Regions from separate parts of the Variovorax sp. J31P179 genome, predicted to be linked through region 3. Evidence: riboswitches for the same ligand, from Rfam matches in the RefSeq annotation. Region 3 holds a riboswitch; each other region holds the start of a gene.
The links. Region 3 has a riboswitch for thiamine pyrophosphate ahead of QTI17_RS07540 (purine-cytosine permease family protein). Riboswitches for the same ligand answer to the same signal wherever they lie in the genome.
Positions count from the first base shown of each region.

Region 1: another riboswitch for thiamine pyrophosphate. It lies ahead of QTI17_RS33540 (LuxE/PaaK family acyltransferase); the one in region 3 lies ahead of QTI17_RS07540 (purine-cytosine permease family protein).
Region 2: another riboswitch for thiamine pyrophosphate. It lies ahead of thiC (phosphomethylpyrimidine synthase ThiC); the one in region 3 lies ahead of QTI17_RS07540 (purine-cytosine permease family protein).

Region 1 covers NZ_JASZYL010000025.1:47,036-54,036, forward strand. The annotation lists gene QTI17_RS33525 (ABC transporter ATP-binding protein) at 1-206, shown strand, start outside; gene QTI17_RS33530 (alpha/beta hydrolase) at 206-1,108, shown strand; gene QTI17_RS33535 (Rieske (2Fe-2S) protein) at 1,131-1,670, opposite strand; TPP riboswitch at 1,828-1,921, shown strand; gene QTI17_RS33540 (LuxE/PaaK family acyltransferase) at 1,990-3,102, shown strand; gene QTI17_RS33545 (acyl-CoA reductase) at 3,099-4,568, shown strand; gene QTI17_RS33550 (ABC transporter ATP-binding protein) at 4,577-5,323, shown strand; gene QTI17_RS33555 (ABC transporter permease) at 5,320-6,087, shown strand; gene QTI17_RS33560 (ABC transporter substrate-binding protein) at 6,101-7,001, shown strand, end outside.
Region 2 covers NZ_JASZYL010000006.1:441,942-448,942, reverse strand. The annotation lists gene QTI17_RS18580 (DUF3047 domain-containing protein) at 1-576, shown strand, start outside; gene QTI17_RS18575 (VTT domain-containing protein) at 614-1,579, shown strand; TPP riboswitch at 1,607-1,712, shown strand; gene thiC (phosphomethylpyrimidine synthase ThiC) at 1,795-3,675, shown strand; gene QTI17_RS18565 (HAD family hydrolase) at 3,717-4,409, shown strand; gene QTI17_RS18560 (patatin-like phospholipase family protein) at 4,420-5,796, shown strand; gene QTI17_RS18555 (hypothetical protein) at 5,800-6,003, opposite strand; gene QTI17_RS18550 (AraC family transcriptional regulator) at 6,078-7,001, opposite strand, start outside.
Region 3 covers NZ_JASZYL010000002.1:660,416-667,416, reverse strand. The annotation lists gene QTI17_RS07560 (thiazole synthase) at 1-667, opposite strand, end outside; gene thiS (sulfur carrier protein ThiS) at 677-874, opposite strand; gene QTI17_RS07550 (FAD-dependent oxidoreductase) at 871-1,971, opposite strand; gene thiD (bifunctional hydroxymethylpyrimidine kinase/phosphomethylpyrimidine kinase) at 2,019-2,864, shown strand; gene QTI17_RS07540 (purine-cytosine permease family protein) at 2,809-4,146, opposite strand; TPP riboswitch at 4,218-4,327, opposite strand; gene QTI17_RS07535 (phosphatase PAP2 family protein) at 4,380-4,964, opposite strand; gene QTI17_RS07530 (NAD(P)/FAD-dependent oxidoreductase) at 5,046-6,110, opposite strand; gene fdxA (ferredoxin FdxA) at 6,068-6,397, opposite strand; gene QTI17_RS07520 (sulfate adenylyltransferase subunit 1) at 6,441-7,001, opposite strand, start outside.

The sequences.
Region 1 (7,001 bases), on a different contig from region 3:
CGGCCATGGCCGACGAGGTGTTCGCCGCGCTGCGTTCGATCCGTGCCCAGGGCGTGACCATCGGCATGGTGGAGCAGAACGTCTATGCGGCGCTGTCGATTGCCGACACGGCCTACGTGATGGAAGATGGCCATGTGGTGCGTCATGGCCCGTCGGCCGCATTGATCGACGATCCGATGATCCGTCAAGCCTACCTGGGATTGTGATGAAGCCACCCATGCTCTACCGCCAGTTCGCCAGCCAGGCAGAGATCGACGCCGAGTACAACCCGGCGGCCCGGCTGAGTGACCCGGGCGCCTACCAGCGGCACTACGTCGAACAGAGCCGGTTGGCTCGCGAGCGCTTGCCCGGCCTGCAGGGCGTTCCCTTCGGGCCGACCTTGGCCGAGACGCTGGACATCTTCCCGGCGGCGCCGTCCGATGCGCCGGTCTTCGTCTTCATCCACGGAGGCTACTGGCGGGCGTTCTTGGCCGGTGATTTCAGCTGTGTCGCGCTGGGCTTGCATGCGCTGGGCATCACGACAGTGGTCGTGAACTACGCCTTGGCGCCTTGGGTCGGGATCGACGAGATCACGCGCCAGACGCGGGCGGCACTGGCTTGGGTGCTGCGCAACATCGAGCGGCACGGCGGGGATCCGGCGCGCGTGGCCGTCGGCGGGCACTCGGCCGGCGCCCACCTGGCGGCCATGGCACTGCAGACGCGCTGGTCGGACGACTACGGCCTGCCTGAAGATCCGTTCCGGGCCGCCGTTCTGGTCAGCGGCCTGTACGACCTGGAACCGCTGCGCCACAGCTACCTGCAGCCGCAGATTCAGCTGGACGACGGCGTGATCCGGCGCAACTCGCCGCTGTTCTCGATTCGCGCCTGTCCCACGCCGGTTCTGCTGACATGGGGCGGCGAGGAGAGCGCGGAGTTCGTGCGGCAGTCGACCACTTTCCACTCTGCCTGGACCGATGCGGGCAACCTGTCGCTGTGCGCACCTCAACCGGGCGCCAACCACTACTCGGCGATCATCGGCTTCGAGCAGAGCGCAAGCGCGATGTGCGAGTGGCTCGAGAGTCAGTTGGGTCCGCAGCGCCCTGCCGATCGCTCGCTGGAGGCATGCTGAACTCGCAAAACATCGGTCTCGACTATCGCTTCGGGGCACGAGTGATGCGCAAGATGTGGTAGTCCCTGACTTCGAAGTCCGGCACATCCAGGTCGGCCATCTGCAGCAGCCGCGCGTCCTGGTCCGCGTACTGCTTGATCGCGCGGCCAGCGTAGTCCCATTCGCCAAAACGGCATGGATCGCGATAGCCGCCTTGCCACGGACGCACTGGCGCGTAGCGGTCCGCGCCGCTGGGCACGTGATCGACCTCGCATCCGTCGGCCGGGCTCACCAGGGAGTAGATGAAGAACGATGGACGCCCGGCCGCGATCGGACGATGGTTCCAGGTGTGGGCGGTTTGCGCCCGAAGGTCATCGAGCATCGCATCGGTGGTTCGCACGAGGGCCAGGGGTGTACGTTGGAAGGTGTAGAACTTCGGGCTGCCCGGCGGAATCTCCGTGAGGTCGATCTCCAGGTAGGCCGGCTCCTTGCGTTCCATCCCCGTCATCCAATAAACGAAGGCAATCCAGGCACCCGTGGCGACCAGGAATGCGATCACAAGCAGAACGCGACGCAGGGTCACTTCGTATCGAGGAAGTCAGCAAGAAGATGAAGACTTTAGGACTGGATCGGGCTCCACGTCCATGAAAGGGATCATCCCTCTCTCGCCCTGCCTGACTTGATGGGCAAGGAGCCGATCGCGGGCCGGCACGGCGGCAGGCGCGAATGCGCCTAAAATCCATGATGCTCCGGGGTGCACGTCACAGTGCTGAGATTCAAACCCGCGAACTTGAACCGGTTAACACCGGCGGAAGAAGAGCAGTTGCTTGGGTCATCGGCACATCCTGCCGACCCCGAAGCGGCCTTCGGAGCACCCGTTTCACGGTCACGAAGAAGGCCCTATGCACAATTCCTCTGCGAATCCACCTGCGCCCACGGCGGCAGCCAGCGACGTGGTCGCTGCCGTCCTCGCCTTCATCGCGCAAGACGGTTGCTCCGACGCCGACTTCGATGGCCTGGCGTTGCGACTGTTCGCCTACCAGTACGCCAACAACCAGCCCTTCAAGCGTTTTTGCCAACGGCGCGGCGCGACCCCGCGAAGCGTGAAGCGCTGGAGCGACATCCCGGCAGTACCGATCGACGCCTTCAAGGAACTGCCGCTGCGCTGCGAGCCGCCGGCCGCCACCGACCGGGTCTTCATGACCAGCGGCACCACCCGCAGCGAGGTCAAGGGCCGCCATTTTCATCCGACGCTGGCGGTCTACGACCGCTCGATGATCGGCAACTTCGCTCAGCGCTTCATGCGGGGGCATGGCCCGATGCGCATGGGCATCCTGTTCCCCACCGAGACCGTGCTGGCCAATTCCTCGCTCGCCCACTATCTGGCGCTGGCCATGGAGGCGTTCGGAACCGCGGAGAGCCGCTACTTCATGAGTCCGCAGGGCTTGGACCTGCCGGGACTCTGCGAGGCCCTGTCGGATGCGCAGCAGCGCGGCGAGCCCTTCGCGTTGCTCGGCGCCAGCTACAGCTTCGTGCACCTGATCGACGAGCTCAAGCGGCGCGGCCAGTCGTTCCGCCTGCCGGCGGGCAGCCGGGTGCTGGACACCGGCGGCTACAAGGGACAGTCACGCGACTTGCCGCTCGACACCTTCTATGCGGAGCTGTCCGCGCTGCTCGGCATCGAGCGATCGCACTGCATCAACATGTATGGCATGACCGAGCTGAGCACGCAGTTCTACGATGCGGGCAACGCCTCGGTGCCCTCGGTCAAGTCCGGGCCGCACTGGATCCGCTCGCGTCTGGTCGACCCGCTCACGGGCCGTGAAGTCGCGCCTGCCGAGCGCGGGATCCTGGTTCACTGCGATCTCGCCAATTTCAATTCGGTGACCACCATCCTGACCGAGGACGTAGGCCTGGCGGCGGACGGCGGCTTCCTGCTGCTCGGTCGCGCCGAGGGCGCGCAGGCCAAGGGCTGCTCGCTGGCGGTGGAGGAATTCATCCGGGCCGCCGCATGACGACGCTGCATGCGACCGCCGGCTACCTGCCGGGCCTGGCGCCAGCGGACGTGCAGTGGCGGTCCCTGCGCTTCGAATCGGGCCCGACCCGGCTCGAGGTCGCCGTTCCGGTGCTCAGTCCGGATCAGATGCGCGCCCTTGCCGTGCGTGTCGGGCACGCCACCCGCCGCCATCTGAAGACCATGACCGTGTCCGGGATCGTGGACGTGGTCGATCGGGCGATGGCTCGGCTGCTGGACCCGGCCGATCCATACCGCAGGGAGCTCGACCAGCTGCTGCCGATCGTCACCGGCTACGACGCCGAGATGGTCCGCCTCGGCCTCACGGCCTTCTTCAAGACCTTTCGCGCGCCGCAGCTGCATCGCTTCGTCGCCGAGGATTTCGCCAATCCGAAGCTGCTTGACGAATTCCAGCCGCGCCCCAAGGGCGGCGCGGCGAAGGCCTTCGGGCCGGAGCTTCTGGTCCACGTCTGGGCCGGCAACGTGCCGGCCATTGCGCTCTGGAGCCTGGTCTGCGGGCTGCTCGTGAAGGCCGGCAACATCGGCAAGCTGCCGAGCGCGGAGCCGCTGTTCGCGGGCCTGTTCGCGCGCCTGCTGGCCGAAGTCCACCCGCCGCTGGCCGATTGCCTGGCCGTGGTGTGGTGGAAGGGCGGCGACGAGGAACAGGCGTCGGCGCTGTATGCCGAGGCAGACACGGTGCTGGCCTATGGCGGCAACGATTCGCTGGACCAGATCCGGCGCCGGCTGCCGGTCACGACGCGCTTCCTGGCCTACGGTCACAAGCTGGGCTTCGGCCTGGTCAGCGCCTCGGCCCTCGATGCCCTGAAAGCGCCGGCGACGGCACGCCTGGCCGCCTGGGACGTGATGCGCTATGACCAGCAAGGCTGCTACTCCCCCCATGTCTTCTACGTCGAACGCGGCGGCCGGGTGTCGCCGCGCGAGTTCGCTCATTACCTCGCGAGCGAGCTCGCCAACCTGCAGCACCGCTTCCCGCGCCGGGCTCTGTCGCTGGAAGATTCGGCCACGGTGGCCGGCTGGCGCCAGGGCATCGAGCTGCAGGCGATGGCCGTGGGCGACGGAGGCGGCGACGGGTTGATCGGCGAGGACGGCGCGGCCTTCGGCGTTGCCTACACCGACGAGGTGAAGGAGCTGGCGCCGACGGCATCGCATCGCAGCATCCAGGTCGTCGCGGTCGATGCGCTGGACCAGGTGGTCGCTCGGATCGAGGCGCACCGGCCCTTCCTGCAGACCGCGGGCGTGGCCGCGGCGCCGGCCGAGCTGTTCCGGCTGGCCGAACTGCTGGGCGCCGCTGGCGTGACCCGCATCAGCGCCATCGGCGCCATGAGTTCGCCGGAAGCGGGCTGGCATCACGACGGCCGGTTCAACCTGCTGGATCTGGTTCGAATGGTCGAGATCGAGCAGTCGGCAGAGATCGCGGCCGACCCGCTGGCGCCCTACGCCGACTAGGGATCGATGTGAGCTTCCTCGACATCGACCAGGTGAGCTTCACCTTTCCCGGCTGGCCGCCGGTGGTGCGCAGCGTCGACTGGCGCATCGCGCAAGGCGAGTTCCATTGCCTGGTCGGACGCAGCGGCTGCGGCAAGACGACCTTGCTCAAGCTCGCTGCCGGCCTGCTGCATCCGCAGGCCGGCAGCATCCGCCTGCAAGGCAGGCCGGTGCTGGCGCCCGGCCCGCAGCTGGGCTTCGTCTTCCAGTCGCCCACGCTGCTCGAGTGGCACCGCGTGATCGACAACGTGCTGCTGCCGGTGTCGCTGCAGCACAAGCCGTCCGCCGACGAGATCGACAAGGCGCAGCAGCTGCTGGCACTGCTGGGCCTGGCCGGCCACGCGCAGCACTACCCCCGGCAGTTGTCGGGCGGCCAGCAGAGCCGCGTGGCCCTGGCCCGCGCCCTGATCCTCGAGCCGTCGCTGCTGCTGCTGGACGAACCCTTTGCAGCGCTCGACGCGATCACCCGTGGCGAACTGCAGGACGATCTGCTGCAGATGTGCCGGCTGCGCCGCACCACCGTCCTGTTCGTCACGCATGACATCGCCGAAGCGGTGTACCTGGGCGACCAGGTCGCGGTGATGAACCGCGGCCGGATCGTCAGCGCCATCCGCGTCGAAGTCCAGAGGCCCCGCGCGCCGGCCATGCGCTACGGCGAGGCCTTCAACCGGCATTGCGCGCAGGTGCGCGATGCGATGGACCTGGAGGCGGCATGAAGAAGGCCTCGGTTCGCGCGCGCCTTGGCGCCTGGGCGCTGCTGCTGGCCCTGCTTGCCCTATGGGAACTGGCGTCGCGCGCCTCCGGTGTCTCGACGCTGGTCTTGCCACCGCCCTCGGCGGTGATGAAGTCGCTCTGGATGGGGCTGTCCACCGGCTACCTTTGGCCCCATATCCGCGCGACCGGCCTCGAACTGCTGTTCGGCCTGAGCCTCGGCTGCCTGATCGGTTTCGCGAGCGGCGTGGTCCTGGCCGAGTCGACGCTGCTGCAACGCTTGCTGAAGCCCTACATCGTGGTCAGCCAGGTGGTCCCCAAGCTGGCGCTGGCGCCGCTCTTCATCGTCTGGTTCGGCTTCGGCATGACGTCGACGGTGGTGATCACGGCGCTGATCTGCTTCTTTCCCTTGATGGAAAACACCGTGACCAGCCTGCAGCAGGTCGACCCGCAGCGGCTGGAACTGTTCCGCATGCTGGGCGCCACCCGGCGCCAGACCCTGCTGCGCCTGAAACTGCCCGCCGGCCTGCCCGGCATCCTGGCGGGGCTGCGGGTGGCCGTGGTCCTGGCGCTCGTCGGGGCGGTGGTCGGCGAGTTCATCGGCGCCAGCCAGGGGCTCGGCGCGCTGATCATCGCCTCGCAAGGGATGATGGACACGCCCCTGATGTTCGCGGTGCTGGTGGTCATCGCCGCGCTCGGGCTGCTGCTCTACGAAATCACGCTGGCCGTCGAGAGGCGACTGCTGCTGCCCTACACCCGAAGCTCATGAAGGAACCACTGCCATGCAAAGACCCATCGCTCGCCGAACCGCGCTGCTCGCGAGCGCCGCGCTCCTGGCCCTGACGGCCGCCCGCGGCGCCCACGCCGCCGACCCGCTCGAGAAGCTCACGGTGGCTGGCTGGAGCAAGCCGATCACCGAGATCACGCACCTGCTGGTCGAGCCCGACAAGGGCTTCTACAAGGCCAACGGGATCGATCTGGCCTACGTGCCGGGCGCCGGCGGGGGCGACGCGATCCGCAACATCCTCACCGGCCAGGCCGACGTCGCCTTCACCGACCCGGGGGCGTTCTTCGCTGCCCTCGACAAGGGCGAAAAGCTGCGCGCGATCTACGACATCTACCCGCAGAATGTCTTCAACGTGGTCTCGCTGAAGTCCGCCAACATCAGCAAGCCGGCCGACCTGAAGGGCAAGAAGATCGGCGTCTACAGCCTGTCCAGCGGCACTCGCCAGAACCTGCTGGTGCTGCTGCACCAGGCCGGGCTGTCCGAATCCGATGTCACGATCGTCGTCACGGGGCTGTTGAACTTCGCGCCGCTGCTGCAAGGCCAGGTCGACGCGACCGCTGCCACCGACACCGGCCTGCTGGTGGGAAGGCACAAGGGGATCGGCGATGTCAACGTGATGGAGGTCCGCAACTACCTGAACGTGTCGAGCGACCTGTTCGTGGTCCGCGAAGAGGTCTACCAGCAGAAGAAGCCGTTGCTCAAGCGCTTCCTCAAGGCCTATCGCGAGAGCGCGGCGTGGATGATCGCCAATCCCGACGAAGCGGCCGGCCTGGCGGTGAAATACGCCATCGACGGCACCGACCGTGCCACCAACCTGGAAGTGATCCGCCTGCGCAATGCCGCCAGCGTGTCGGCCAACACCGAGCGCAACGGCCTGGGCGCCTTCGACCTGGAGG
Region 2 (7,001 bases), on a different contig from region 3:
CATCCCGCCCGAGTGGAGCTCAACGAGCAGGCTACGCTGGCCTGGCGCTGGCGGGTGGAGTCTTTCGTCGAGGGCGCCGACCTGCGCACGCGCTCCGGCGACGATGGCGCGGCCAAGGTCTGCGTGTTCTTCGATTTCCCGGCCGACCGGCTGTCCGTCGGCGAGCGCACCCGTCTGTCGCTGGCGCGCCGCGCCACCGGCGAGGCGGTGCCGACCGAGACCCTGTGCTACGTCTGGGACAACAAGGAAGCCAAGGGCAACGCGTTCGACAACGCCTTCACCAAGCGCATCCGCATGGTGGTGCTCGAATCCGGCGCCGCGGCCAAGCCGGGCAGCTGGACCTCCGAGCGCCGCAACCTGCTGTCGGACTACCGCCGTGCCTTCGGCGAAGAGGCCGGCGACATCCGGCCCGACGTGACGGCGGTGGCGGTCTCGGCCGACGCCGACAACACCCACGGCCACGGCATCGCCTACTTCTCGGATCTCGACCTCCGCGGCAATCCGCCCTCGCCGGCGGCCGCAGCGGCCGCCTCGCCCGCGCCAGCGTCGGCCGAACGGCCGGCTCAGGGCCAATAGCGGCTCACCTGGCCCCGGCCTCCACGTCACTACAACCATGAACGACTTCGTCTCGCTCCTCGCCAGCCAGGGCGCCGCCCTGGTCTTCGCCGCCACGCTCGCGACGCGCCTCGGGGCGCCGGTGCCGGCCGTGCCGTTCCTGGTCGTGGCGGGCGGGTTGACGGTCGGCGGGCAGCTGTCCGTGGTCGCGGTGGTGCTGGCGGCGGTGCTCGGCAACATCCTCGGCGACGGCGTCTGGTTCCTGGCCGGGCGCCGCTGGGGCTACCGCGTGATGCGGCTGCTGTGCCGGATCTCGCTGTCGCCCGACTCCTGCGTCCGACGCAGCGAATCGATCCTCGGGCGCTGGGGCGGGTGGTCGCTGATCGCGGCCAAGTTCGTGCCCGGTGTCTCGGTGGTGGCGCCGCCGATGGCCGGCGCCCTCGGCATGTCGAACCTGCGGTTCCTGGCCTACGAAACCGTGGCTGCGCTGATCTGGACCCTGCTTTGCCTGTTCGTGGGCCGGATCTTCCATGCCGCGATCCAGGACGTCCTCGCGGTGATCTCCAACATCGGCCTGGGCGCGCTGGCGATCGGCGTGCTGGCGCTGGCGGCCTTCATCGGCTGGCGCTGGCGGCAACGCCGGCTGGCGCAGCAGGTCGACGACATCGTCCACGTCCAGGTCGAAGCCTTGCGCGAGGCCCTGGCGGCGGGCGCCGGCCCGACAGTCATCGACGTCCGCTCGGACGAGGCCCGCGCGCTCGACACGAGGGCGATCCCGGGCGCGATCGGCATCGGCCTGAAGCAGCTGCCGAAGCGGCTCTCGGCTTTTGCCGATGGCCGCGAAGTGGTCGTCTTCTGCGATTGCCCCGACGACGCCACGGCGATCGCGGCGGCGCGCGTGCTGATGAGCGCGGGCCTGCCGCGGGTGCGCGTGCTGGCGGGCGGCCTGGACGCCTGGGCGGCGTTGCATGCCGCCGAGCCGATGCGGACGGTTCCGCCACTGGCGGCGGCACACTCCGCTTGATCGCGGGGCCGCAAGGCACCTAGAATCGGCCCCGCTCCGGGGTGCACGCAGACGCGTGCTGAGATGGCCAAGCGGCCGAACCCGCGAACTTGATCTGGTTCATACCAGCGTAAGAAGAGCTGCGACTCCCCGGCACCCTCACTCCCTTTTCCGGAGCGATGCCGTTCGGAGGCATCGCGGAGCACCCTTTGTTTTCAAGAACAGGAGTGCCCCGCATGAATGCCAGCTACAAGTTCGCTTCCCTGCTCACGCTCACGCGCGAGCCCTTCCCGGCCTCGACCAAGGGCGCCATCGCCGGCAGCCGGCCCGACCTGCGCGTGCCGGTGCGCGAAGTGGCGCTGACCAATGGCGAGCGGGTGTCTCTCTACGACACCTCGGGCCCGTACACCGACCCGGCGGCCGACATCGACATCCGCCGCGGGCTGCCCGGCGTGCGCGATGCGTGGATCTCCGAACGCAACGACACCGAACGCTACGAGGGCCGCCTGCATCTCGCGCTGGACGATGGCGCGACCCATGCCGACCGCGATGCCCGGCGCATCGCCGAGCTGCGCGCCGGCGCCGCCGCGCTGCAGCGCACGCCGCGCCGCGCCAAGGCCGGTGCCAACGTCACGCAGATGCACTACGCCCGGCGCGGCATCGTGACGCCCGAGATGGAATATGTCGCGCTGCGCGAGAACGGCCGGCGCGAATGGATGGCCGAGTACATGGCCGACGAGGCGCGCGAGAAGCGGCTGGCCGGCAACCCGATGGGCGCCCGCATCCCGAAGATCATCACGCCCGAGTTCGTGCGCGACGAAGTGGCGCGCGGCCGCGCCATCATCCCGGCCAACATCAACCACCCGGAAGTCGAGCCGATGGCGATCGGGCGCAACTTCAAGGTCAAGATCAACGCCAACATCGGCAACTCCGCCGTGACCTCCAGCATCGAGGAAGAGGTCGAGAAACTGGTGTGGGCGATCCGCTGGGGCGCCGACAACGTGATGGACCTGTCGACCGGCCGCAACATCCACACCACGCGCGACTGGATCGTGCGCAACAGCCCGGTGCCGATCGGCACGGTGCCGATCTACCAGGCGCTGGAGAAGGTCGGCGGCGTGGCCGAGGACCTGACCTGGGAGATCTACCGCGACACGCTGATCGAGCAGGCCGAGCAGGGCGTCGACTACTTCACCATCCACGCCGGGCTGCGGCTGCCTTTCATCCATCTCACGGCGGATCGGCGCACCGGCATCGTCTCGCGCGGCGGCTCGATCATGGCCAAGTGGTGCATCTCGCACCACAAGGAGAGCTTCCTCTACACGCACTTCGAGGACATCTGCGACATCATGAAGGCCTACGACGTGAGCTTCTCGCTCGGCGACGGCCTGCGCCCGGGCTGCGCCTCGGACGCCAATGACGAGGCCCAGTTCGCCGAATTGCGCACCCTGGGAGAGCTGACGCAGATCGCCTGGAAGCATGATGTCCAGACCATGATCGAGGGCCCGGGCCACGTGCCGATGCACCTGATCCAGGCCAACATGGACGAGCAGCTGAAGCACTGCCACGAGGCGCCGTTCTACACCCTGGGCCCGCTGACCATCGACATCGCGCCGGGCTACGACCACATCGCCAGCGCGATCGGCGCCGCGATGATCGGCTGGGCCGGCACCGCGATGCTGTGCTACGTCACGCCGAAGGAGCACTTGGGCCTGCCGGACCGCGACGACGTCAAGCAGGGGATCATCGCGTACAAGATCGCGGCGCACGCGGCCGACGTGGCCAAGGGGCACCCGGGTGCGCGCTCGCGCGACGACGCGCTGTCGAAGGCGCGCTTCGAGTTCCGCTGGCAGGACCAGTTCAACCTTGGCCTCGACCCTGACACCGCGCGCGAGTTCCACGACGAGACCCTGCCCAAGGACAGCAGCAAGGTGGCGCATTTCTGCTCGATGTGCGGGCCCAAGTTCTGCTCGATGAAGATCACCCAGGAGGTGCGCGAGTACGCCGCCCAGCGCGGCATCGAGGCGACCGACGCGGTCGAGGACGGCATGGCCGGCAAGTCGGCCGAGTTCAAGGCCGCCGGCGGCGAGATCTACATTCCGATCCGACCAGCCTGAGTCGTCATGCTTCCGGGGGCGACGTTGTTACGATCGCTCCCATGAAAGCACCTCCCTTCGACGCCGTCCTGTTCGACTGCGACGGCGTCCTGGTCGACTCCGAACCCATCACCAACCGCGTGCTCGCCGAGATGCTCGGCGAGCTCGGCTGGGCGATCAGCACCGAGGAATCGATGCGGATCTTCACCGGCAAGGCGGTCAAGGACGAAGCCGCGCTGATCGAGGCCAGGACCGGCTTCGCGATCACGCCCGAATGGCTGCACGGCTTCCGCGGCCGCCGCAACGAGGCGCTGGAGCGTGATTTGCTCGCGATTCCCAACGCCGCCCTGGCGGTGCGCGCGCTGCACGCGGCGCTGGACGGCCGCATTGCCTGCGCCTCGGGCGCCGATCGTCACAAGGTCGAGCTGCAGCTCGAGAAGATCGGCATCCTGGACTGCTTCGCAGGCAGGATCTTCAGCGGCCACGAAACCCCGCGCTCCAAGCCCGCGCCGGACGTCTACCTGGCGGCGGCGGCGGCGCTCGGCGTCGACCCGGCGCGCTGCGCGGTGGTCGAGGACACAGTCACCGGGGCCACCGCCGGCGTCGCAGCCGGCGCCACCGTGTTCGGCTACAGCCCGAGCGATCTCGGCCACAGCGGGCCCGAAGCGCTGCGGGCCGTCGGCGTGGCACAGATCTTCACCGACATGGCGCAGCTGCCCGGACTGCTGGCCGACTGGCGCCCCGCCGTCGCCTGATACCCACCGCATGCCCGGCCTGCGCGCGCTCTGTGGTCTCCTGATCGCCGCCTGCCTGGCGGGCTGTTCGTCGATCCGGCCATGGCTCAACGAGCCGCTGGTCGAGCGGGCGCCGCCGACTTCCAGCCTGATGGCGCCGGCGTCGGGCCGCGACCCCACGATCCTGGTCGCCGTGACGCTCTCCGGCGGCGGCGCGCGTGCCGCCGCTTTCGGCTATGGCGTGCTGGAGGAACTGCGCCGCACCAGGTTCGACCTGAACGGCCGCCACTCCGACCTGCTCGACGCCACCGACGTGATCAGCGGGGTCTCGGGCGGCAGCATCCTCGCGGCCTACTACGCGGCTTTCGGTGCCGACAGGCTGCCCGACTTCGAGCGCGACTTCCTGCGCCAGAACTTCCAGAACAGCCTGATCCTGCAGGCACTGCGGCCGGGCAGCCTGCATGACCTCACATCGCCCTGGTATGGCCGCAGCCACCTGCTGGCGCGCCGGCTCGACGAGATCTACGAGGGCAAGACCTACGCCGACATCGAGCGCAACCCGCGCCATCCGCAGCTGGTGATCGCGGCCACCGACATGTCGCTCGGCACGCCCTTCGAATTCACGGCCGACCAGTTCGAGCTGATCTGCTCGGACCTGCAGAGCGTGCCGCTGTCGTTCGCGGTCGCGGCCTCGTCGGCGGTGCCGATCCTGCTGAGCCCGCTGACGCTCAAGAACTATTCGCAGGAGTGCCGCGATCGTGGCATCGTGCCGCGGCTCGCCGTGCGCGGCGGCGGCAACTACCGGGCCCGCATGTTCCGCATGCAGGCCAACAGCTACCTCGATGCGCAGAGCCGCCCCTTCATCCACCTGGTCGACGGCGGCGTGGCCGACAACCTGGCGGTGCGCCGGCTGCTCGACCGCGCCCTGGTCGGCGGCGGCCTGCGCGAGAGCTTCGAGGAGGTCGGCATCCCGCGCGGCAGCGTTCGCAAGCTGATCGTGATCAGCGTCAACTCGGCCCGTGATCCGGCCAACAACATCGACCAGAGCGACCGGGTGCCGGGTGTCCGCGCGGTGGCCGACACGCTGCTGTTCGGTGCCGGCGCGCGCGCCACTCTCGAGACCCAGGAGTTCCTGCTCGACACCGCGCGCCAATGGCGGGATGACCTCAAGTCGCGCAGCGCCGACGGCTCGGATGCGTTCGCGCCCGACGCCGAGATCCATGTGGTGCAGGTCAACCTGCGCGATGCCGCCGACGGCGAGCTGCGGCAGCGGCTGATGCAGGTGCCGACCGCGTTCTCGATCAGCGATGAAGAGGTGACGCGGCTGATCGCGGCGGGGCGCAGCGTATTGCAGCGTTCGCCCGACTTCCAGGCCTTGAAGCGGTCGCTGGGCGCGGCGCCCGATTGAGACTCAGGCGTTGCCGCGCGGCAGCGTGGCCGTGGCCATCGTGGTGAGCGACGCCACCATCGCCCGGGCCCGGTCCGCCCACATGTGCGACACCAGCTGCTCGGCGTTCTCGGTCACGAAACCGGCGTTGCGGGTGCGGCCCGAGGTCGCGATGAAGTCCATCAGGTCGGCGAAGGCCGAGCTGTCGGTGTCAGGAGTCTGCTGCATGCGGCGATCGTAGGGCGAGGCCAGTGCCCGTTGCGTCGGACAGGCACTGATTGGGTGCCCGGCAGCGCACTATTTCACGGATTCGCCGTGCCGCTGGCCGGCGGCAGGCCGTTGCGCCTCACTTCGCCCGGCGTGGCGCCTGACCAGGCCCTGAATGCGCGCGAGAAACTTTTCTCATTGCGGAATCCCACCGCCAGCGCGATCTGCTTGATCGGCCGGTCGGTCCGGCGCAGCTGGTCGGCCGCCGTTCGATGGCGGATCTCGTCCTTGAGGGCCTGCAGCGACACGCCTTCTTCCATCAGCTGGCGGTGCAGGGTGCGGGTCGACAGGTTCAACAGGGCCGCCAAGGCCTCGGCGGTCGTGGCCTCCGCGGCGCGGGTGCGCAGCAGCTCGCGCACCCGCTGGCCCAGCAGGCGGTCGCGCCGGTACTGCAGCACCGTGAGCGGCAGGGCGCGGCGCAGCATGGTGCGCAGCGCCGCCTCGTCGCGCCGCAGCGGCAGCGCGAGGTAGCGCGGGTCGAAGCTGTAGCTGGCGCGTTCGGCGCCGAAGCGCAGGCTGCCGCCGAACATCAGCGGATAGGCCTCCCGGTGGGGCGGTGCCTCGAACGGAAAGGCGGTGGCGCTGAGGGACACCCGCGAATCGATCGCCCAGCAGGCATAGCCGTGGAGGAATCGCAGGTTCGACACCAGGCAGAACTCGCGGACATCGCCCAGTGGCCGGTGTTCGGTGATCGACACGGTCGCCAGGCCGTCGGCCTGCGACAGCTCGAGCGTGATGTCGTTGGTCAGGAGGCGCAGGTGCCGGCACCAGCGCTTGATCGCCACCCCCAGGTCGGGCGCGCCCAGGGAGGCCCGGCACAGCATGCCGTAGCTGCCCCAGGGCAGCTTGCGCCGGAACCAGCCCAGCGCCTCGTCATCGAGCTCCTGCATCGCGAAGCCCGACAGGACCTCGAATTGCGCCGCGGTCACGCGGGCCTGGGGATCGGCCAGTTCGCGCGG
Region 3 (7,001 bases):
GCGCCAGCGCCACCGCGGTGTTCAGCAGGACGCCGTCATAGCCCCATTCCATCACCTGGCAGGCATGCGAGGGCAAGCCCAGCCCGGCGTCGACCAGCAGCGGCACCGACAGCCGCTCGCGCAGCACCTGCAAGGCGTAGGGGTTGACCGGCCCGCGCCCGGTGCCGATCGGCGCCGCCCAGGGCATCACGGCCTGGCAGCCGACATCGACCAGCCGCTGGCACAGCACGAGGTCCTCGGTGCAGTAGGGCAGCACCTGGAAGCCGTCGCGGATCAGCTGCGCGGCGGCGTCGACAAGGTTCAGCGTGTCGGGCTGCAGCGTGTAGTCGTCGCCGATCAGCTCGAGCTTGATCCATGGCGTATCGAACAGCTCGCGCGCCATCTGCGCGGTGGCGATCGCCTCCTGCACGCTGTGACAGCCGGCCGTGTTGGGCAGCACCGGCACGCCGAGGCGGCGCAGCAGGTCCCAGAAGCCGTTGTCGCTGCCGGCGCCGTTCGAGGTCGCGGTTTGGCGTCGCAGCGAGGCAGTGAGCATGGCGGGCCGGGCGCGCCGGACGGCCGCCTCGAGCACGTCGGGCGAGGGGTAGCGCGCGGTGCCGAGCAGCAGCCGGCTGTCGAAGCTCTGGCCGTAGAGCACGAGCGGATCGTTGGGGGGAATCGGTGTCATGGTGTGTCCTCAGCCGCCCGTCACGGGGCGGATCACTTCGATGCGGTCGTCGGCCTGCAGCAGATGCGCGCCGTAGTTCGAGCGTGGCACGAACTGGCGGTTGACGGCGACGGCGAACGGCGGCTTGGCTTCGATGAGCGCAAGCGCGTCCGACAGCGTCGCGCCGGCCGGCAGCTGGTGGGGTTGGTCGTTGATCAGCAGGTTCATGGATGGGTTGCGAGGCCGAAGCGGCCGGCCAGCGCCGACTGGCCGGTGGCCAGCAGTTCGAGCGCGACGTCGAGGATCGCCGGCGCGATCATGAAGCCGTGGCGATAGAGGCCGTTGACCTGCATCACGTGCGGGCGCAGCTCGCGCACGGCCGGCAGATTGTCGGGCAGGGTCGGGCGGCACTGGGTCGCGATCTCGACGATGCGCGCTTCCGCGAAGCCGCTGTGCACCGCGTAGGCCGCGCTCAGCAGTTCGAGCGTGGAACGCACGCTGGCCGGCGACATGTCGTCCGACTCGATTTCGGTGGCACCGATGACGAACAGGTGATCGGGCTTGGGTGCGATGTAGATCGGGTAGCGCGGGTGCACCAGCCGCGTCGGCCGCCGCAGCGTGACCTCGGGCGCATGGACCCGGATCACTTCGCCGCGCACGCCGCGCAGCGCGCCCCACTGCGGCTTGGCGCCGAGGCCGCGGCAGTCGATCACGCGTTCGGGCTGGCCGGTGGCGCCGGGACTGAAGTCGTCGGGCGCGCGCGGCGCCTGCCAATGCAGCCGGACCTTCGGCTGCGCCTGCAGCGTGGCCAGCAGCGCGTCGAGCAAGGCGCGGTTGTCGAGCTGGCCTTCGTCGGGCAGCAGCAGCGCCTGCGCGAAGCGCCGCCCCAGCGCGGGTTCGATGGCCTCGATGCCGGCGGCGTCGAGCGTACGCATCGCGGGCAGCTCCGGCACCCGTTCGCCGGTGCGCTCCAGCACGCGGCGCAGCCGCGCGGCCTCGGCGGCGTCCTGGCGGTGCCACAGCACCAGCGTGCCTTCGCGCTGGAAGAACACCGGGGCCGCGAGCGCTGCGATCAGCGTCGGCCAGCGGTCGAGCGCGTGATGCCCCATGCGCACGACCGAGGACGGCGCCACGGCCGATTCGGCCAGCGGCGCGAGCATCGCAGCAGCCACCCGTGCGGCGGCGCCCTCGGCCTGCGGACCACCGGCTTCATACAGGTCGATCTCGCAGCCGGCCCGGGCCAGTGCCAGTGCCAGCAGCCGGCCCATGAGCCCGGCGCCGAGCACGGCCGCGGAGCGGAAAGGGAATTCTTGCGACGGGCTCATTGCGGGCTCAGCGTGGGCCACGGCGTGCGTGGTCGATAATTTTCAACATGACTTCTGCATTTTCCCGCTACGCACGCGTGCTTTCGATCGCCGGCTCCGACAGCGGCGGCGGCGCCGGCATCCAGGCCGACCTGAAGACCTTTTCGGCCCTCGGCTGCTACGGGATGACCGCGATCACCGCGCTGACGGCGCAGAACACGCTTGGCGTGTCGGGCATCCACGGCGTGCCGCCGGCCTTCCTGAAGGCGCAGATCCAGGCGGTGGTCGAGGACATCGGGGTCGACGCGGTCAAGCTCGGCATGCTGCATGCGCCCGAGATCGTCGAGGTGGTGGCCTGGGCCATCGACCACTACAAGCTGCCCAACGTGGTGCTCGATCCGGTCATGGTCGCCACCAGCGGCGACCGGCTGATCGCCGCCGAGACGGTGGCCGAGCTGGTGCGCGAACTGTTCCCGCGCGCGATCGTCGTCACGCCCAACCTCGACGAGGCGGCGCTGCTGATCGGCCATGCGATCGACGGGGTCGATGCGCTCGACGACGCGGCCACCGAACTGCTCGCCCTGGGTGCCAGGGCGGTGCTGCTCAAGGGCGGCCACCTGCCGGGCGACGACGTGGTCGACCTGCTGGCCGAGGCCGACGGCGAGCGGCTGCGGCTCTCTTCCAGCCGCATCGCGAGCCGCAATCTGCATGGCACGGGCTGCACGCTGTCGTCGGCGATCGCTGCCCACCTGGCGCTCGGCCATGCGCTGCCCGTGGCGGTGGAACGCGCCCGCGGCTATGTGGTCGCCGCCATGGCGGCGGGCGCGGACATGCAGGTCGGCGCCGGTCACGGTCCCCTCAACCACGGCTTTGCACCAGTGCCGAGCGTTCGCCTGCCTGTGCCGGGCGCGTGACCAGGGCCAACACGAAGGTCAGGGCCAGGGTCGGCAGCGCCGAGCCCCACTGCGGCGCCCAGGCGGCGCAGGCGTGGTAGACCGCGATGCCACCGATCCAGAGGCCGGCCGCCGCCGGGTCGACGCGGCGGCTGCCGAGCGGCACCGGCGCGTTGCCGGTGCCGAGCCGGCCGAGGATCACGCCGTAGAGCGGGACGAACACCGAACTCAGCAGCAGCAGGAAGGGTTCGAGCGTGTGCATCGGCAGCACCAGCGCGAAGCCGATGCAGACCGCGGCCAGCAGCAGGCCCCAGCGCCGCACGCTCCAGCGCGGCCGCAGGCTGTGGGCCGACACCGAGCCCGAGTAGACATCGCCGTAGGCGTTGTCGAGCTCGTCGATCAGGATCAGGCCGAGTGCGACCAGGCCGCCCTGGGCCAGCAGCAGGGCGGCGACCAGGTCGGTGCCGGGCTCGGCCACGCTCACGACCATCACGCCGAGCGCGTAGCACCAGATGTTGGCCAGCACATAGCCGATCCAGGTGCCGCTGAAGGCGCCGCCCAGGCCGCCCGCGCTGCGCTTGCCGTGGCGTGCGTAGTCGGCCACCAGCGGCAGCCACGAGACCGGCATGGCGATCACCAGGTCGAGCGCGCCGAACATGCCCATCGAGCCGTCGCCGGGGCGGGTCCAGAAGGCGTCCAGTCCTTTGGCGTGGAGCCGGGCCGCGAACTGCCAGCTCAGCCAGGCCAGCGAGAGCACCACCAGCGGCAGGCCGAAGCGGCTCACGAAGCGGCGCACCAGCTTGACCATCGAGCCGGCCAGCAAGGCCAGCAGCACGGCGCCCCACAGCAGCGTCGTCAGGACGGTGCCCAGCGGGCCGCCGAGCGACCAGCCGAAAGCCTGCGCGCCGATGGCCTGGGTGCCTTCGCGCATGATCACGAGCTCGAAGGTGGTCCAGCCGATGAGCTGCACGATGTTGAGCAGCACCGGGAGCCGCGCGAAGGCGCTGCCGTAGGTGGCGTTCATGAGGCCGGCGCTGGCCAGGCCGCTTTCGCAGCCGACGCGGGCCGTCCAGGCCAGCAGGCCGGCGCCGATGCAGGAGCCCAGCACGATCGCCAGCATCGCGTCGCGGGTGCCGACCGCGGGCACCAGATAGGCGCCGATCTGCATCACCAGCAGGCCGACGCCCAGGCTGAACCAGAGCGCCATGTGGTCGCGCCACTGGAAGACGCGGTGCGATTCGCCAAGCGGCGTCAGCGCCTCGTTGGCCGCGGCCGAGGCCTGTTCATGGGTTGTGTTTGCCATCCATTTGCTCCATGCAAGTGTGTGGCAGGTGGGCGAGGCCGGCGACCCGACCGCCGCGCGAGAAAACGTGGCGGCCGCCGGACCAGCTTCCCTGCGCGAGGATTACCTCAGTCAGGTTCAAAGGGACTCTCTCAGCCGGCCTGCAACTGCGTGTTGCGGGCCGGCACCCCTAGCGTTGCTTCCGTCAGGCGAAGCAGGTCGATTGTAGAGCCGGCCGGGGCCGGCGGGCCCGCTCAGGCGGCGGGCGTGCCCGTGGGCTTTGCCGAGCGCGCATCGTCGCGGGCGATCAGCGGCAGGACGATGCGGCGCACGCCGATGGCCAGCACCCAGAACAGCCCCGTGATCACGATCGCCAGCGCGAGCCCTGCGGCGATGTCGAACGGGAAATGGGCGCCGACGTAGATGCGGGCCCAGCCGGTGACCAGTGCGATCGCGAACACCGCGAGGCCAAGCGTTCGCAAGGCCGGGCGCAGACAGAGCACCAGTGCCAGCGTGAACATCACGCTCGCATGCGCGCTCGGCAGCGAACCCCTGGCGCCGTGGGCGATGTAGTTGGGGCTCAGGCCGGCGACGAAGGGCCTCGGGAGATTGAGAGCCTGGGCCAGCGCATGCGCGGCCAGCGCGGCGGCGCCGGCGGCGGCCAGGGTCGCCATCAGGTAGCCGCGTTGTGCGGGCTGCCGCCAGGCGGCCACGGCCAGCAGTGCGAGGCAGAGCCAGGAGGTTCCGTCGGCCAGCTGCGTTGCCAGCCAGAGGAACTGCGCGTCGGGCGCATGGCCCGCGCCGAGCCATTGGAAAAGAGAAATGTTGACGTCCTGCATGTCAGGCGATCCTAAGGCCAGCGGGTGTCCCCACCATGAACGGGGTGTTCACCTCAAGTTCAGGCATCGATCGGTTCTTTCTCAGTGGGCGACGCCGAGCAGCGTGTGCAGCCGCGTGCTGGTGGTGGTGTACTGCAGCGGGATCGACTTGTCGGGAAACACGATCGCCGCCGCGCCCCAGGCCGCCAGCGTGGCCTCGTGGAAGCCGCAGACGATCAGCTTCTTCTTGCCGGGGTAGGTGTTGATGTCGCCGACGGCGAAGATCCCGCGCTCCTGGGTCTGGTACTTCTCGGTGTCGACCGGCAGCTGCTTGCGCTCGAGCGCCAATCCCCAGTCGGCGATCGGCCCGAGCCGCGGCGAGATGCCCAGGCAGCCGATCAGGGTGTCGAAGAGCAGCGCGACGGTCTGCGCGTCGGGCGTGGCGACCTGCAGATGGGCCGGATCGAAACCGACCGGCTGCCCGACCTGGAGGCGAAGGGCGCCGGCGGCGATGCGCTCGCGCACGGCCGCGACCGTGGCCTCCTCGGCCTGGAAGACGTCGCGGCGATGCAGCAGCGTGACCGCCTTGGCCAGCGGCAGCAGTGCCAGCGCGGTCTCCAGGGCGGCATCGTCGCCGCCGTGGACGATCACCGACTGGCCCGCAAAGCGCTCGAGGGCGTCGGGATGGTAGAAAAGCCGCGTGCCTTCAAGACGGGCGATGCCTTCGACCGCGATGCGCCGCGGGACGAAGGCGCCGACGCCGGCCGCAATGAAGACCGTCTTGCAAAGGAAGGCGTTGCCGCGAGAGGTCCCGAGCAGCAGGCGGCCGTCGTCCTGGCGGGCCAGCGTCGCGACCTGCTCGTCGAAATGGATGCGCGGCTTGAACGGCGCGATCTGCTGCAGCAGGGATTCGGCCAGGCCGCTGCCGGTCGTGACCGGCGTGCCGGGGATGTCGTAGATCGGCTTGTCGCCGTACAGCGCCACGCACTGGCCGCCCGCGCGCGGCAGGGCGTCGACGATGTGGCAGGAGATCTCGAGCAGGCCGAGCTGGAAGGCCTGGAACAGCCCGACCGGCCCCGCGCCGATGATCAGTGCATCGGTTTCGATGGGCGCAGCCGGCGTACTCAGCGCACCAACTCCCCGATCTTGTCGGTCTTGTCTTTCCACTCGTCGGCATCGGGCAGCGCGGGCTTGCGCTTGGTGATGCTCTTCCAGCCGTCGGCCAGCGCCAGTTCGGCGTTGAGCTTGATGAAGGCCAGCTGGTTGGCCGGCAGGTCTTCTTCGGCGTAGATCGCGTTCACCGGGCACTCGGGGATGCAGACCGCGCAGTCGATGCACTCGTCGGGATCGATGACCAGCATGTTCGGCCCTTCACGGAAGCAGTCGACCGGACAGACGTCGACGCAATCGGTGTATTTGCAGCGGATGCAGGATTCGGAGACGACGTGGGTCATTTTCTTGGCAAGCGGAAGGGAATGATCGGGAAAACCCCGAATTTTAGGCCTTTGTGGCGGCAGGGCGCACCAGCACCGCAGCGGAGGTGCGGTGCGAGGCGGTATCGACCAGGATCAGCGAGCCCAAGGTGCGCGACTGGGTGAAGGGCAGCACGGCCAGCGGCTGCTGCAGCGACAGCACCACGTCGCCGATGGCGTTGGCTTCGAGCTTGTCGGTCGGCTCGGCGTCCAGCGTCGTGATGTTCACGCGGTCGATGATGCGCGCCACCTTGGCCTTGACCCAGCGGTGGCCCTGCAGCGCCCAGTAGACCCGGCCGGCCACCAGCGGCTCGTCGTCGAGCCAGGCCACCGTGGCGGTGATCTCGCGCACCGGCTCGAAGGCGTCGGGGGCCAGCAGCCAGTCGCCGCGCGAGACGTCGAGTTCGCGGTCGAGCACGATGCCGGCGCTGTGGCCCGCATGCACGGCCTTGGGCTCGCGCGTGTGGCTCAGCACCTGGGCCACGGTGGCGTGCTGGTTGCTCGGCAGCACGCTGATGCGCTGGCCGGGCTCGATGTGGCCGCTGGCGACCCGGCCCCAGAACACGCGGCGGCCGCGCGAGGTGTC